3 regions of the Tigheibacillus halophilus genome follow, and region 1 is predicted to be linked to each of the others. Evidence: riboswitches for the same ligand, from Rfam matches in the RefSeq annotation. Region 1 holds a riboswitch; each other region holds the start of a gene.
The links. Region 1 has a riboswitch for cyclic di-GMP ahead of ACFSMW_RS11180 (hypothetical protein). Riboswitches for the same ligand answer to the same signal wherever they lie in the genome.

Region 1 (5,167 bases):
CTGAACAGGATTTTAGCCTATTTGTGAGTGTCGCACTTTTAAAGTTTAATACAAATTTAATTTTTAATAAATTTTTACTTTACGCTATAAAATCACCTGTAGTACAGATGCAAGCTCGGAAAAATACTAGAGGTGTAGGTAATAAAAATTGGGTTATGAGAGATATTGCAGATACAATAATACCTCTTCCGCCACTCGAAGAACAAAAACGCATTGTGAATGAAATTGAAGAAATGCAACCATATACAAAGCAATTGATTAAGTAAAGGGTTATTTAAGTTTTGTTATTGGATATGCTAATGAAAAAGTAGGTATTATTGATTTCTATTTTGTATTGGTAGTTTAATGAAAAAAACCCAAGTCTATGATATTATATAATTGCCTGTTAATACTAGATTAGCAGAATACAATGTTTGAAACTTTCAATTATCACATGGCAATAATACTGTAAATGTTGCGTTGAGGATATTTCAATAATTAATAATTGAAACATCCACCGGAGAGAGAATGTAATTAACGTTTCCATATATTCACTCCTATCATGGTTAATTGAATTATTATTAACATTGTACCAGATTAGTTTATAATACCCCTTAGCATATTACACAAAAGAAATGGCCAATAGTGTAATGATTATGGCTGGTGTGCAGAAGGAACATTTTAATACAGAGGCTAGGTCTGAGGTTCCTTCCGCTCAAAAAAAGAGGCGATAAAATGCTTAATGAAGAAATAATAAAAAGAAATTTCCAGAAAAAGAAATACCTTCATTTTGATAAACGAATTGAATTTAAAAAGGTAGAAGACTATGTGTGTAATAGTGAAAACATTAGAACGCATAGTTTTTTACCTTTTATTCATTATGTGGATGAAACAGAGAGATTTACTGATGAGCCCAATCCAGAATTAGAAAATCGTCCAATTAAGAAAAAGCCCAGAGATATAATGTATGCAGGTCATCTAGACAATTACATATATAAGTATTACACCCTAGAACTTTATAAATCATATAATAATTGGATGAAAAATCATAAAATTGATCAATGTGCAACTGCATACAGAGATAATAAAAGAAACAAATCAAATATTGACTTTTCGGCAGAAGTTATAAATTCAATAATTAGTAATAAAGAGGCGTATATTCTAGTAGGGGACTTTACCAAATTTTTTGATAAAATTGATCATAAAATACTAAAGAAGAATTTAATTCGTGTCCTTGGCGGGAATGAATTAACAAAAGATTGGTATAACATATTTCGGTCAATCACAAAGTACGGCTACTATGAAAAAGATGAGATAAACAATATTCTTGGCTCGGATAACCATTTAAGAAAAAAAGGACAGTTTAGCTATTTTAAAAGTGTTAATCAGTTTCGAAAATTTCAGCGTAAAAAAAAGACGAACTATAATGAGAATAAATATGGAATACCGCAGGGGACTGCGCTTAGTGGTGTATTTGCAAATGTGTATGCAATCGAATTTGATTTAGAAATGAATAAAATAGTCGAGGAGTATAATGGACTATATAGAAGATATTCGGATGACTTTATAATAGTATTACCCAAGAAAATTTCATATGATAAATTTAATAAGATTACACAACAAATATTTGATTTTGCAGAGAAGAATAAAATCGTTATCCAGGATGAAAAGACTAATAGCTACGAATATTTCAGTGAGACTATAATTAATTTAATATCTGGAAAAAACTCACATTTAGATTACTTGGGATTTTTGTTTGATGGTAACACAGTGAAAATAAGAGGGAAAAGTCCTTATAAGTTTTATAGGAATGCTTCAATTATAATTAATAGGGCAAGACGTATACAATACAAAAAAGGATTAAAAAAAATACCTTATAGAAAAAGGATTTATCAGTTGTACACAGACATGGGGGCTGAACGTAAGCCTTATGGGAATTTCATATCATATGCAAAGAATGCACAAAGAATCTTTGATGATGTTTCGCCTAAAACGGATAATAAAATGTTGAGGCAAATAAAGAACAGAAAAGGAAAACTTGAAAAGAAAATGGGACTAAGAATTCATACAAAAATATAATTTTGTTTATAGGATAACTATAAAAGCAAGGCGTATGAAATAGATATTGCATGACTATCATGTAATTGTCAATGGAGTTTTACTATTGAGTTAATATCCTTATCCTTAAAAAAAGTATGCCTAATTTTGTTTCAATTGCTTTATAAAATCTGTGGATAAGTAGGCGTAACATACAAGTAGCATACAAAATCACCCGTAACCATTGATTCTACTACCTCCCTCAGTTCTCAAAACGTTAATATATCAACAGTTGAAGCCCTTATTCCATCTTTTGAAAAGGGCTTTTTTACTACTCAAAAATAGGCTCGTGACCATATTTAATTAATTTTCATGTATTCTTTGAATGTATTTGCTGTTTTTGTAGCAACAGATTGAGTGACGTGTGTATAAACGTTCATAGTGGTTTCTATTTCATTGTGGCTCAATCTATCCTACACTTCTTTGATTGATGCACCAGCTTCAAAAAGTATTGATGCATGAGTATGCCGTAGTCCGTGCACGGTAATCTTCCTTAGCTTATGTTTCTTAATGAAACTTTTCAATCCATCGTTTGGTGCTGCCAATCGTATAGGGCGTAGATCTCCCCTCGTTAACACATATTTGATTTTATCCCGAATTCCATCGGATAGGAATGCTTCTTTTTGCCTTACCTTCCATTTTTTCAACAGCCTAATTGTTTCGCAGTAATAATGAGCTCCATCCATTCAGCTTCTAACTTCTGCATGTTCACTCCTATTCTGCAGCCCAGCCATCATAGCGTTTGCCTTAGACCTGTGACTTTGCGTCACGACCTTTCAGTAGATTGGCCTATAATGTTTTATGTACCTAGCTTGATTATAATGCTTTAAATCTATACTTTGTAAGGCTATTCTTTCGACAAAGTTCGCGGTCAAGCATTCTGCATCAATTCCGCAACGATATCCTTCGATTTTTTATAATCATTGGAGTGGAATATTTGAATCATGCAGGAACTCCCCATTGAATGTAGAATATAGTATTGAGGGTAAAAGTGATATAAGGTTATCCAGATTGGAGCATATGAAAAGCCCAACCTAAAGGAATAAGTTAGGCTTCCGTTTATTTAAGGTTACTGTCTGGCATTATTCTGACAGGTTTTCGTTTTCTGTAAAACCCATTTCAGACCAATAGAAAACGCAATATAAATAGGCAGCGAATAAACATATTTCCAACTATGAAGAATGTATATGCCCATCCAAACGAAAAGTGGTTCAACAAGAAAAGTACCAAATAATGCAACAAAAATAGTTGCAACTATATACGGTTTCCATCTGGGAATAAATTGATAAAGAAACATGTTTATAATGGGTAATAGTGTAAGGTCAATGGTGATCTGCGGAAGTATCATTTGCACTACATTAAATCCATACGTCCACAAAACAAAGCTACTACCTATCAAATCTAGAGTTAATACAATGACCATAGACAGAAGTCCAACAGAAGAAATCTCCACCAGTCTTTTTTTATCAACTAATTTCCACCAAATAAACCAAGGTACAATACTGATAATAATTAGAAACCACCAATTGAAAGAAAATAGTACATGTTCCATCCAGTATGCGTAATTTGTCTCGTACAGGCTTCTTTGTGATTTCATGACATCTTGTATATCGACAGTCTTTGTGATTTGTATCATAAACGATCCTCCACTGGAATGTTCCAAGGGATTTTGAAGTAATAAATTATCAAAACAGTAAATACAAACGTCAACAAATAAGCAAACAGCGGTCTCTTATAATGTAAACGAAACATCAAAAACATCATGATAACAAAAAGCAATGACCACCCCAAATTCCACCCATGTTCATAAGTAATCAGGTTAAACAAACTACCAACCCATTCAGCACCAATGTAAATAAAAATCCATTTCAAATTATGGTAAATTTGTCCTTTCAAGTATTCTGGATAACGAGATAGAAATAAAATTGTCGTACATGGAAAAACAATAAATGTATATAACATATTTATGATGGGGACAGGAAGTCCAATATCGGATTCCATTTTCCATAAATGATAACCCGCGGTAAAAAAGAGATATAATAAATTCATTGTTGCTATGTATAACATTGTTGTGTGATATCGATAAAAACGCTCCCAATTCCAAAACTTCCATGAAGCAACGACAGCCCAGATAGTAATAGCAATGTGCATAGTTATTAATTCCTTCAATTGAATTTACTTTAGCGTGGTTAATTCTAGCATATAGTCTTATTCTAACCAATAAGGTCTTTTTAATGATCTACTATATCCGGGCGCAAATGTTGAATAAAATGTATTATTGATATAGGAGATAAGGATTACTGGAGCAAAGGCTATGGACGGGAGGCATTTAAGCTATTATTGGATTTCGCTTTCAAAGAGTTAAATTTGCATAAGGTATATCTACGTGTGTTTTCTTTCAATGATCGGGCAATAAAATTGTATCAGAGGCATGGGTTTGTTGAAGAAGGAAAATTGGAAGAACAGCTTTATCGAAATGGAAAGTGGCATGACATCATTTTTATGGGACTTTTAAAAAGAAACTACAAAGAATAAATTCATTACATATTCCCGCAATCGGAGCGCGATTGTCCAACAAATGTATTCAAGAAAAAGGCCATTATGTTGGTTAAAAGATAGCATAAAAAATCCCTTGTTTTATGAATAATAACTATACAAGGGGTGATAAGGTGAATTATCTACGAGTTATTATTTACTTGTGTATGTTAGGATTTTTGATATACCCTCAAATATCATTTGCTGAAACAAACGGGGATGTACCATTTTTAATTAACAATGGTAAGTGCCCTAACTCACAAAATTTGGGACATGTGAGTTCAGATAAAGGGCTTAAAAATTTACTAAATACGATTATTCCCGAGGTCTACAAAAATGATAATTACAAAGGGTGGAAAGTAGAAACCATAGCACATCTTCCAAAAGCACCACATTCAGAAGCTTATTATGCAATGGCGAAGTATTATTGTGGGGAGGAAATAGCTAATAATTCTTGGTTTGTGGAGGTACTGTTTCCACAATATTTACCTGCATATGATGCATCACACAGACAAATCTTTGTAACTAAAAACAAACAAGGGCAATGGTTTGCTTG
Region 2 (5,167 bases), on a different contig from region 1:
CAAGGTTATAATCTATACCCGCTTCATTAGCAATTGCTAGTGTATGGAGCACTGTATTCGTGGACCCGCCCATCGCCATATCAAGTGCAAATGCATCATCAATCGCTTCTTTCGTGATGATATCGCGGGGTTTAACATCATCTTCAACCATACGAATGAGATGTTTTGCCGCCTCGCGGATCAATTCTTGGCGCTTCTCGCTCGTGGCGACAATGGAGCCATTTCCGGGAAGGGCTACACCTAACATTTCCATTAAACAATTCATGGAATTTGCTGTGAACATGCCTGAACAAGATCCGCATGTTGGACATGCATTATTTTCGATATTGTTAAATTCTTCTTCTGTCATCTTACCTGATTTATAAGCACCGACACCTTCAAAAACCGACGTAAGCGAAAGTTGTTTTCCAGTCGAGCTTTTACCGGCTTCCATAGGTCCTCCAGAAACAAAGACGGAAGGTACATTTGTACGAGCAGCGGCCATTAACATACCAGGAGTAATCTTGTCACAATTCGGAATATAAAATACGCCGTCAAACCAATGCGCATTTATAACAGTTTCGGCACTGTCAGCAATTAGTTCACGACTAGGTAATGAGTAGCGCATACCAATGTGTCCCATTGCAATGCCATCATCAACGCCAATGGTATTGAATTCAAATGGAATGCCACCGGCCTCGATGATTGCCTCTTTTACGACATCTGCAAATGCACGTAAATGCACATGTCCAGGGATAATATCAATATAAGAATTACAGACACCAATAAACGGTTTTCCCAAATCTTTCGCTTTTACTTTCCCAGTTGCATATAACAGACTGCGGTGGGGAGCACGATCAACCCCGATTTTAATCGTATCACTTCTTCTCATCTGCGCACACCCTTGCTTTTTTGTTTGTATAATGTATTTTATATAGTGTGTTGTCTGCTGTCAATAGTGTTGTATGACAAAAAAGACATCTTAGAGCTTGCTAAGATGTCTTAAAGTGAATTGTTATTCAATTCCTAACTCTTTCATGGCATGCAAAATATGGATTTTCATTGCACTTTTTGCACCTTCAGGATTACGATTTTTCATAAAATCCATCATCATGCTATGATCGTTAATGGTGTCTTTGATGGCCATTTCTTTTTTATTGGATAATATGACTCCCTTGTCAATAGCTTGATAAATGACCGGCATCAGTTTTTCCATAAATTCATTATGGGTAGCTTTAACGATGGATTGATGGAATTTTTGTTCTAATTCCGTCCGATCCTCGTTATGCTTTATTTTTTGTTCTATTCGCCTTCCATATTCTAAAATACGCTTCAATTCAGTATCACTTGCCCGAATCGTTGCATAATACGCAGCTTCCGGTTCAAAAATCAAACGCATTTCATACAAGTCCTTCGCATTTATTTTGGCGTCTGCCAAAAAACTGAAGGATTCTATATTATTTACATCGATGTCTTCTTTTACATAGGTGCCTTTTCCCCGTCTGATCTCCAAAATGCCATTCGTAACTAATATGCGAATAGCCTCCCGAAGTGTGGTTCTGCTTATATCCAGTTCCTCGGATAGTTCATTCTCGTTTGGCAGCTTATCACCAGGCAGGAATCTTTTTTCTACAGCAATCATTGACATTATATCATCAGCGATACTATCAGATAGCCTTTTTGGCATCATATATTTTATCAACCTTTTTTCTTTTCAGTATAGCATAGAGGTATAAAGATCTCATGTAGATAAAATGTTGAGCGACCGCTCCTAGCTGGATTAACCACTAAAACCTTTGATAGCATAGGTGTGGCGAATAATCGCCGAGAAATGGAAACCTTCAGTGAATTGCAAACTTTGTCGAAGGTTTTTAATCAAAAAAACAGAAAAAGGTGATAAAATAGTCCTATAGAACACTAAAAGGCAAGTCAACTGAAAGGTTGATACGCAAAGTCACAGATCTAAGGGTTTATACCTATGATGGCTGGGCTGCAGACAGGAGTGATTATGCAGGGACTGGATGAAGAATGGGTAATGTTGATATTGGCAGCGAAAGAACTCGGTTTGACCAAGGGAAATGTAAGGGATTTTTTAAATGAAGAGTTGTAAGGCTTCCCCCTTTGGATTTCACATTATCCAAGGGGGGATTTTGAATTAAAAGTGGAACCAATTACATTCGGAAATAAACGTGATCGCTGCAATAAGCATTTGCCTACAAAGAACGACGTACAGCAATATAACATTTCATATAAAGTGATCATGTTTAGGATGAATATCAAAGATTTTGGGGGGCTTGAAGTGGAGATAAGACCTTACCGCTCCAAAGATGAAATCGGCTGGGTTCGATGCAGAACACTTTCATTTTTGGACACTGCCTATTTTGATCATGTGCTAAATAAAAAAGAGACATACCAGAATCCAGCAATTGAATTAGTCGCAATCGAAAATGAACAAATTGTTGGCTTACTGGATATCGAATACGAGAAAACTGAAAAATCAATATGCACAAAAGGTGAAGGGCTCGGCGGAATGATTTGGCATATTGCTGTTCACCCTGATTACCGGAGAAGGGCCATCGGAACGAGATTATTAAAGACAGCAGAAAAGATTGCCGAAGAAATAGGTTTAAACTATCTCGAAGCATGGACTAGGGATGATCGATGGGTTAATGAATGGTATGTAAAAAGTGGTTTTGATAAAGTTTACTCCTATTTACAAGTGTTTATGGCTGGTGATAAGGAAATCAATAAAGCAATTAAAGTAAACGATCCGCAACTTAAGGTTATACAAGCCTTCGCTCATTATTCAGGGGAGGATAAGGAAGAAGGGGTCAAATCTAATTTTGAGCGGGTCCATGAATGCAATTGCTATGAAAAAAATTTAATCTAGTATGCTATAAGGACAATGGAGAAGGATTTCTGAATAATGCTCAAATAAAATGGAGGGGAAGGCAGAACAGATGGTACCCTGTATTTTTTGTGAAATAACCAAGAAAAAAGAAGCATATATCACTCATGAGAATGAATATGTTTGTTGCTTTTGGATAGGTATCCGATAAACAAAGGGCATAGCCTTGTTGTGCCTAAAAAATATTATCAAGAGTGCTATGAAGTTAATTCGAGCATTTTGCCGCAGATTATTCTTGCATCTCAACGAGTAGCAATTGCCCTAAAAGCATTATTGAAACGAATGGCAATACTCTCATGCAAGACAGTGGGATATTCAAGGACGTCGAGCATTTGCATATGCATATCATCCCACGTTTTATAAAGCTAAAAAATTTTCTCCAACATGTTGGTCAACAATAATGCCATCCATGGAGATGTTAGTTTTTGAAGAAATGGGCAGGAAAGAATTTGTAGCTGTGCAAGTGAACGTGCAATGGTAGAGAGGATTAAAAAAATGCGGCAGGTGAGCACATTCACCGCCGCATTTTTGATTATTGAAGAGTGTATTCTGTTTAATTTGCTTTGCTTTCCGATACGGGAAGTCTCGTATCTGCAGAAAGCGAACGTTCTTTTTTGCCATGCATGAAATAATAGAGAATCGTTGTAGCTAGGACCATGATTCCCATGATGATATATAAACTGCTATATCCAGTTAATGGAATGACGTATCCTAACAAGTATGGTCCAAATCCAATTCCAGCATCGAGCGCAATATAGTAGGTTGACGTTGCTAATCCGACTCTATGTGGGGGCGTCACCTTCACTGCGATTGCTTGGGTGGTAGATTGCATATTACCGAACCCGAAGCCCATAAGTGCTCCAGCTAATAACAAAGGAATACTGCTTGACACGGAGCTTAACAGCAGTAAACCAGCTCCAAATAGAATGAAAGCTGGATACATAACCATGTTGGCACCTTTTAAATCCATTAAGCGTCCTGTGAAAGGACGTGATACCAGGATTGCTACTGCATAGACAATGAAAAACAGACTTGCAGCGTCTACCAGGTCGATTTCAATCGCATAAAAATTAATAAAAGAAAGGACGCTGGCATAACCAAGCGATATGATGATGACAACAAGTGCGATCGGCATTGCTTTTGGCTCGATAAAGTCTGAAAGCTTTAACTTCATACTTCCTGCAGATTGAGGCGTTTTTTTCACGACTGGTATTTTAGCGAATAAGGATATGATGAAACTGATGATTGCTAATGCCAGACAAAAACTGAAAATCACTTCATAAGTCGTATGCTGACTCATATAAAGACCGATGAAGGGACCAATTGCTGTTGCAAGCGTGATACTCATGCTGTAATAGCCGATGCCTTCTCCTTTTCGTTCTGCGGGCAGTACTTCCGCCACGATGGTTCCGGTTGCTGTACTTGCCGCCCCGAGTGCTATGCCGTGTAATAGACGCGTGATCATTAGAAGGGTGATTCCGCCATGGATGAAATATAGCAGAGAGGTCAAAATAAAAAATAACAGTCCAAAATATAACATTTTTCTGTTGCCGACGGATGTGATCAACCGCCCGATAACCAGGCGTCCAATCAACGTCCCGATAATAAAAATACCGGTAACAAGACCGGCCCCGCTTTCTGAAACATGGAACGCTTCCACAGCATAGACCGCCATGGTTACTAATAATAAATAAAATACTAAGTACAGAAAAAAGTTTGCCGCTGATATAATGGTAAAATCCTTCGTCCATAATTTCGGTTTTGCTTGATTCATGTAACTATCTCCTCACTTTCGAATATTGTTTCTCACTGTTTCCATCATTCGAATGGTCTCCAATTGTTCCTCCTCAGAGATGCCGTTTAAAATCTCCTTTTCCAATTTGTCAATAGAGACACGGACACGCTCATATACGTTCCTGCCAAGTGTTGTCAGCTGCATGCGTTTCTCTCGCTTGTCTTTTCCTGGTGCCTGACTTACATACCCCAGTTCCTCCAAGCTTGCAAAGGTACGCGTGATGGTCGGCTTTTCAACTCCCTGATAATGAGAGATCTCAACATTTGTTGCCGAGCCATAATTGTATAAATAGTATAAAATGGTCCATTGCGCTCGATGCAGGTCATGCTTGTTCAGTTCCATATTCAACCGATTTTCAAATGGCCGGTATAATGTAATTAATTGTTGAAAGAACTTTGCTGTGGATTCGATGGAAATCACTCCTTAAATAGTTACTTGGGGTAACTGTTACTGTGGGTAACTTTTATATAATAACAGAAATCTAA
Region 3 (5,167 bases), on a different contig from region 1:
GTAACAACTGGAAAACATTTGATAAAGCAGAAGCGCAAGCTATTCAAAACGCTGGGCTGAAATTAATAAGCATCTTTCAAAAGAGTGCCAACTATGCAGGGTACCATACCGAGAGCCAAGCGAAATTAGATGCAAAAGAAGCAGAGAAATATGCAAAAACAGTCGGCCAGCCTACAGGGTCGGCTATTTATTTTGCTGTAGATTTTGGGGCAGAGCAAAAGCATATGCCTGCAATTAAAAGTTATGTCAAAACCTTAAAAGCAACCTTAAAGGATTATAAGGTGGGTATGTATGGCTCTTTTGATGTCATCCAAGCTGTTAAAGGCTTATGCGACTATTATTGGCAAACCTATGCTTGGAGTGGTGGCAGAATTGCTGGTTTCATCCACATGCACCAATACCAAAATGACATTGTTGTAGCTGGTGTTGCCATTGATAGAAACGATATTAAGAAAGCGCCTGGAGCGTGGAGCGAGATTGTCCAACATGTAGACAAACCTAAAACACAAACCGGTTCGAAGCAAGTAAGCAATAAAATTACTGGTGCCACATATACGGTAAAGTCTGGTGATACCTTAAGCGAGATAGCTGCAAGGTCTGGCGTTAGTGTGGCCAACCTGGTTAAGTGGAATAGGATTAAGAATAAAAATGTTATCAAGGTAGGACAAAAATTGAAGTTGAAAGCAAAGAAAGCAGCTTCAAAACCTGCTGCCAAAGCATCAACTTATATAATCAAATCGGGAGACACGCTGTCCGGTATTGCCAAAAAGTATGGAACTACTGTTAACAAGCTGGTCAGCTTAAATGGCATTAAGAATGCAAATAAGATATACGCTGGTCAAAAAATAAAAGTAACCGGATCTTCACCCAAGAAGAAAGCAACGGCTAAGAAATATCATGTGGTAAAGTCAGGAGATACAGTGTCGGGGCTGGCTGCTAAGTATGGCAGCACACAAGCACAGATAAAATCTTGGAATAAACTTTCCGACGTGAATTTGATAAAGATTGGTCAAAAATTAAGAGTGAAATAAAATAGCCCTCACATGAGTGAGGGCTCACCATTCAAAGGGCAAAAAATAAGCGAGCTAATACGTGCTTTTAGACTATTTTTTTCATGATGGATTCCATCATCATTGACTTTCCCAATATACAGTTTCTATTTTATATGTTATATTTTGATTTGTGAGAAAAAATAATGTTCCTAGAAAAACAGAAAGGAGAGCAGAAAATCTATCTATATTATTAAGAGAAGGAGTCTAAAATAATGGGAAAAAGAATTCTTTTGTTTTGTGTGGTTTTTTTGTCATGTTTTGTTACCCCTGCATTGGCATATAATTACCCCAATGGCACAGAAGCAAAACCTGGCGATATATTGGTGACAAGTGATACATCATCAAGCGGTATTTTAGGACATGCAGGGATTGTGGTGGATAAAAATAGATACCTAGAAACTAAAGGTCCAGGATATTTTCCTAAAATCTATAATTTGAAATCTTGGTTCTCAGATCGAAGCACCACTAAAGTTGTGAGAATTGGCAACGTAAAAGCAGCTAGAGATGCAGCTTCTTTTGCTAAAACATGGGATGGTGCGAAAGTTCCATATAAAATAACTAATAATTTATTAGATAACCATTACACGTATTGCTCTAAACTTGTTTGGCAAATTTATGCATTACATACACAAGGGATTTTTCCAGTAGAAGCTGCTATGGAAGGCAAACTTACAATTTGGCCACCGTATAACTTTTTAAACAGTAGAGTATATCTTTCGTCCGCGAAGCCTAAATTGGTATATAAAAAAGGTCTAATTGGTAAGGGAGATTTATAACAAGTTCTTTTAAGCTAACTTGATACAAACAAAAAATTCAGGTGATAAAATGAAAAAGACATTAGTTGCAATTTTAGCAATTATTCTCTTAGTGTTCAGTATACGGAGCGGTTATCTTCTAATTTTTTATGGTAATCCAAAAAAAATTAATGATGTAGAAAACATTATGTTAAACTATCTAAAAGAAGAAAAAGGCTATCAAGATAAAGATATCATATCAGTAAAAGGTAACTATAACTTTAAGGAACCCCATGGAGAAAAATATGGTGGCAGAGTTGTGTTGCGAACTGAAAACAAATTACAAAGCTACGAATATAAAATAAAAAAACATAAAGTTTTTGAATACGAAAAGATACCGTTTTATAGAAGAAACTAATACCCTAGAAATAAAAGTAATGCTGTTCTTTTATATTCTGTTAAAATGCTTATTCGGTTCTGCTATTGATGGAATAGAACAAGCCTTCACATCTGTGGGGGCTATCCTTCATTGTGATTGTATAACTTCTCTTTTAAAAACTCTCTTACACCCTCTTTATTCAACCCTAATTGTTTCGCAGTAATAATGAGTTCCATCCATTCAGCGTCTAACTTCTGCATGTTCACTCCTATTCTGCAGCCCAGCCATCATAGCGTGTTCCTTAGACCTGTGACTTTGAGTCACGTCCTTTCAGTCGATTTGTTTTTAATGTTTTATGTACCAGCTTGATTATAATGCTTTAGATCTATGCTTTGTAAGGATATTCTCTCGACAAGGTTCGTGGTCAAGCATCTGCATCAATTCCGCAATAACATCCTTCGCGTATTTATAATCATTGGAGTGGAATGTTTGATTCATGCAGGAATTCATCGCTAAATGTCGAATATAGTTATTGAGGATAAAAGTGATATAGGGTTATTCAATTAACGGGCTAGATTGTATAAGGGTTAGAAAGGAAAGGTCGAAAGGAAAAATGAACAGAAAAGCATTTAACATAATCGGATGGATTCTACTTTTAGTAATTGGGATTTCTTAGATTGCATTTAGTTATGCAAGTTGGTACTTGTTGTTACTTCCATTGTCTTATATATGCTTTTCAATTAGTGATGGTAGCATAAAAAAATTAAGAAAACTCACGATATCACAAGTCATTTTGATCTTATTTGCGTTGGCGGTCTCGGTGGTATTGTGTTTGGTTTAATTCAATTAGCGAATTATGTGATTAATGATAAGTTACATCTGACAGGAGTAATTAAGACATTCAGCCAAATAGTTGCTATTATTATCTCATTATTAAGTTTACTTTTGGCAGCATTGTATATAAGATATACAGTAAATTAAATACTAATAATTCGTAAACAGGGCAGATTATTGAACAGTGTTTAATGGGGAGGCGAAACCATGAAGAGTTTGCTATTGACCATTGGTATTATTGTGACCATTGGTTTTGGCGGATCATTTTTAATTCGCTTAATACGAGATTCGGCTTTTTATATTTCTTATTTCCTAGGAGGAGTTATAGGTATTATTATTTTAATCATTGGGATGTTCGCAACAGGTAAAAGAAAATCTTAAACAATCGGGAGCATTTGCTGCATATCAGTATTCAAGAATTGGGCCATTTTATGGCATAAGTAAAAGGGGAAATGAGATGAACTTAATCAAAACGAAACAATTTTTTGTGTTTTTATCGCTGTTATGTGCAATAGGCGTATTTTTAATGAGTAGTGCATTTCAAAGTATGGCATACTGGGGAAATGATTTGACTTGGTATTGGGTTGGAGTTGCTTTCACTTATTTTATTTGGTTGATGGGTATAGTTTTCATAGTCGTAGCAATTACTAGGAAAGTAAACGTGAAAGGAAATTTAATATTTGGACTGTCAATGTTGGGGATAGCGACATTTATTATATTAATTTGTGGTTTTCTTTGGACTACCTTTGTTATAATTGCAGGAATGTCTGGAATATGACCTTTTCAACTATCGGGCGCAATTGTTTAATAAAAGTAAAAAAGCCCTCACTCATGTAGGGGCTTTCACTTCTACCTTAACTCGCTACTCCAGAGAACACAATTCCGGCTATAACAAGTCCCGCAAACAAAGCAATTACAAAAAAATTAGCTGTAAAAGAATCACTTTTGTCAAGTTGGTCTTTTTCATTGATGTGTTTATCCAATTGTTTGTTTTCCTTCATTCTAATCCCTCCCCATTCCTGATTCCTGTCATTAGCCTTTTGAATCATTATCGTCATTATCTTTTTTCTCATCGCTCATTATTTGCTGTGCTGATTTTTTAAACTCTGATAATGCTTGTCCTACAGACTTGCCAATCTCCGGAAGTTTACTTGGTCCAAAGACGATTAATGCAACTACCAAGATCAAAATAAGCCCAGGTACACCAATATTTGAAAGCATGAAATTTTATCTCCTTCAATATGAGTATCTTTATTATAACGAGAGTATTACGTAATTTATTTTATCATAAAATGTTATTTATATGTAATTGTGGTCCAAGTATTATCAGTTTCCAATAGCATATATTGTTTGTTACAATTAAAAAATAAGGAATGGCAATTATTATTCTAATCTCGGTGGGTTTATTAATTGGCAGGATAAAATCACGAAATTAATTAGCCCTTGGTGCTGCGGCTGCATGCTGATATTAAAAGGTGAGGTGTCAACTTTTCTCTGTAATCTATCGAAAAATAGATTGATTGAAAACCCAACAGTGTTGTTCTCCATCTTTTTTTACAATTAAATAATTACTTTTTTTGTAAAATATGCTAATCTTATAGGTGATTAATTCTGTTAAATTAAAGGAGAATTTCTATGTTGTACAGAGCATTTAATTTCGGTCTTAAACTAAGTATTTCTGGTTTTTTTATGATCTTTTTAGCTAGGATTGTATCTGATGCTGTTCTTTCTGGTGTGGAAACGGACATTAATGATTTTTTTGGTATTTTTAGCGGAAGTGCATATATTATACCTTTTTTGTTTCTAATCATTGGATTGCCGTTTGTTGTTATTATTCCTTTGATATGGCTTTATAGATGGGCAAATAAAAAAACCTTTGATTAAGAAACGGGCGCGATTGTTGAATAAAAATAAACCGAAAAGCCCTCAGGCCTGTGGGGCTCCCCGTCCTTCTGCATCAATTTTCCAATAACATCCTTTGTATGTTTTAATATCATCGGATTAAAATATCTTACTTCTTTATGCTTAGCATTACTGAAAAACTCGTAACCCGTATATAACCTGTCCTCATCTCGAAATACATACTTCAAGTTGTTATCCTGCATAGTCTTAGTTAATTCCCTGCGCTCATCCTTGGCGGCTGTTAACATCCTGTCCAACATGTCCAC

Region 2: linked by a shared signal. The riboswitch ahead of ACFSMW_RS18110 (anti-repressor SinI family protein) and the one ahead of ACFSMW_RS11180 (hypothetical protein) in region 1 are both predicted to bind cyclic di-GMP.
Region 3: linked by a shared signal. The riboswitch ahead of sinI (DNA-binding anti-repressor SinI) and the one ahead of ACFSMW_RS11180 (hypothetical protein) in region 1 are both predicted to bind cyclic di-GMP.

Annotation. Positions count from the first base shown of each region.
Region 1 is NZ_JBHUIZ010000010.1:28,004-33,170, reverse strand. Features, by position in the region: gene ACFSMW_RS11190 (restriction endonuclease subunit S) at 1-266, shown strand, start outside; gene ACFSMW_RS11185 (reverse transcriptase domain-containing protein) at 715-2,058, shown strand; gene ACFSMW_RS11180 (hypothetical protein) at 2,490-2,762, opposite strand; cyclic di-GMP riboswitch class I at 2,794-2,876, opposite strand; gene ACFSMW_RS11175 (CBO0543 family protein) at 3,146-3,712, opposite strand; gene ACFSMW_RS11170 (CBO0543 family protein) at 3,709-4,227, opposite strand; partial or broken gene ACFSMW_RS11165 (GNAT family N-acetyltransferase) at 4,345-4,611, shown strand; gene ACFSMW_RS11160 (hypothetical protein) at 4,746-5,167, shown strand, end outside.
Region 2 is NZ_JBHUIZ010000016.1:40,388-45,554, forward strand. Features, by position in the region: gene ilvD (dihydroxy-acid dehydratase) at 1-871, opposite strand, end outside; gene ACFSMW_RS18105 (FadR/GntR family transcriptional regulator) at 995-1,669, opposite strand; cyclic di-GMP riboswitch class I at 1,893-1,977, shown strand; gene ACFSMW_RS18110 (anti-repressor SinI family protein) at 1,958-2,089, shown strand; gene ACFSMW_RS18115 (GNAT family N-acetyltransferase) at 2,249-2,869, shown strand; gene ACFSMW_RS18120 (hypothetical protein) at 3,059-3,250, shown strand; gene ACFSMW_RS18125 (MFS transporter) at 3,441-4,661, opposite strand; gene ACFSMW_RS18130 (MarR family winged helix-turn-helix transcriptional regulator) at 4,674-5,093, opposite strand.
Region 3 is NZ_JBHUIZ010000003.1:1,058,352-1,063,518, reverse strand. Features, by position in the region: gene ACFSMW_RS05960 (LysM peptidoglycan-binding domain-containing protein) at 1-1,031, shown strand, start outside; gene ACFSMW_RS05955 (YiiX/YebB-like N1pC/P60 family cysteine hydrolase) at 1,265-1,828, shown strand; gene ACFSMW_RS05950 (hypothetical protein) at 1,878-2,204, shown strand; gene sinI (DNA-binding anti-repressor SinI) at 2,306-2,425, opposite strand; cyclic di-GMP riboswitch class I at 2,437-2,519, opposite strand; gene ACFSMW_RS05940 (hypothetical protein) at 3,207-3,380, shown strand; gene ACFSMW_RS05935 (hypothetical protein) at 3,457-3,777, shown strand; gene ACFSMW_RS05930 (hypothetical protein) at 3,854-4,000, opposite strand; gene ACFSMW_RS05925 (twin-arginine translocase TatA/TatE family subunit) at 4,032-4,220, opposite strand; gene ACFSMW_RS05920 (hypothetical protein) at 4,635-4,883, shown strand; gene ACFSMW_RS05915 (YhjD family protein) at 4,880-5,167, opposite strand, start outside.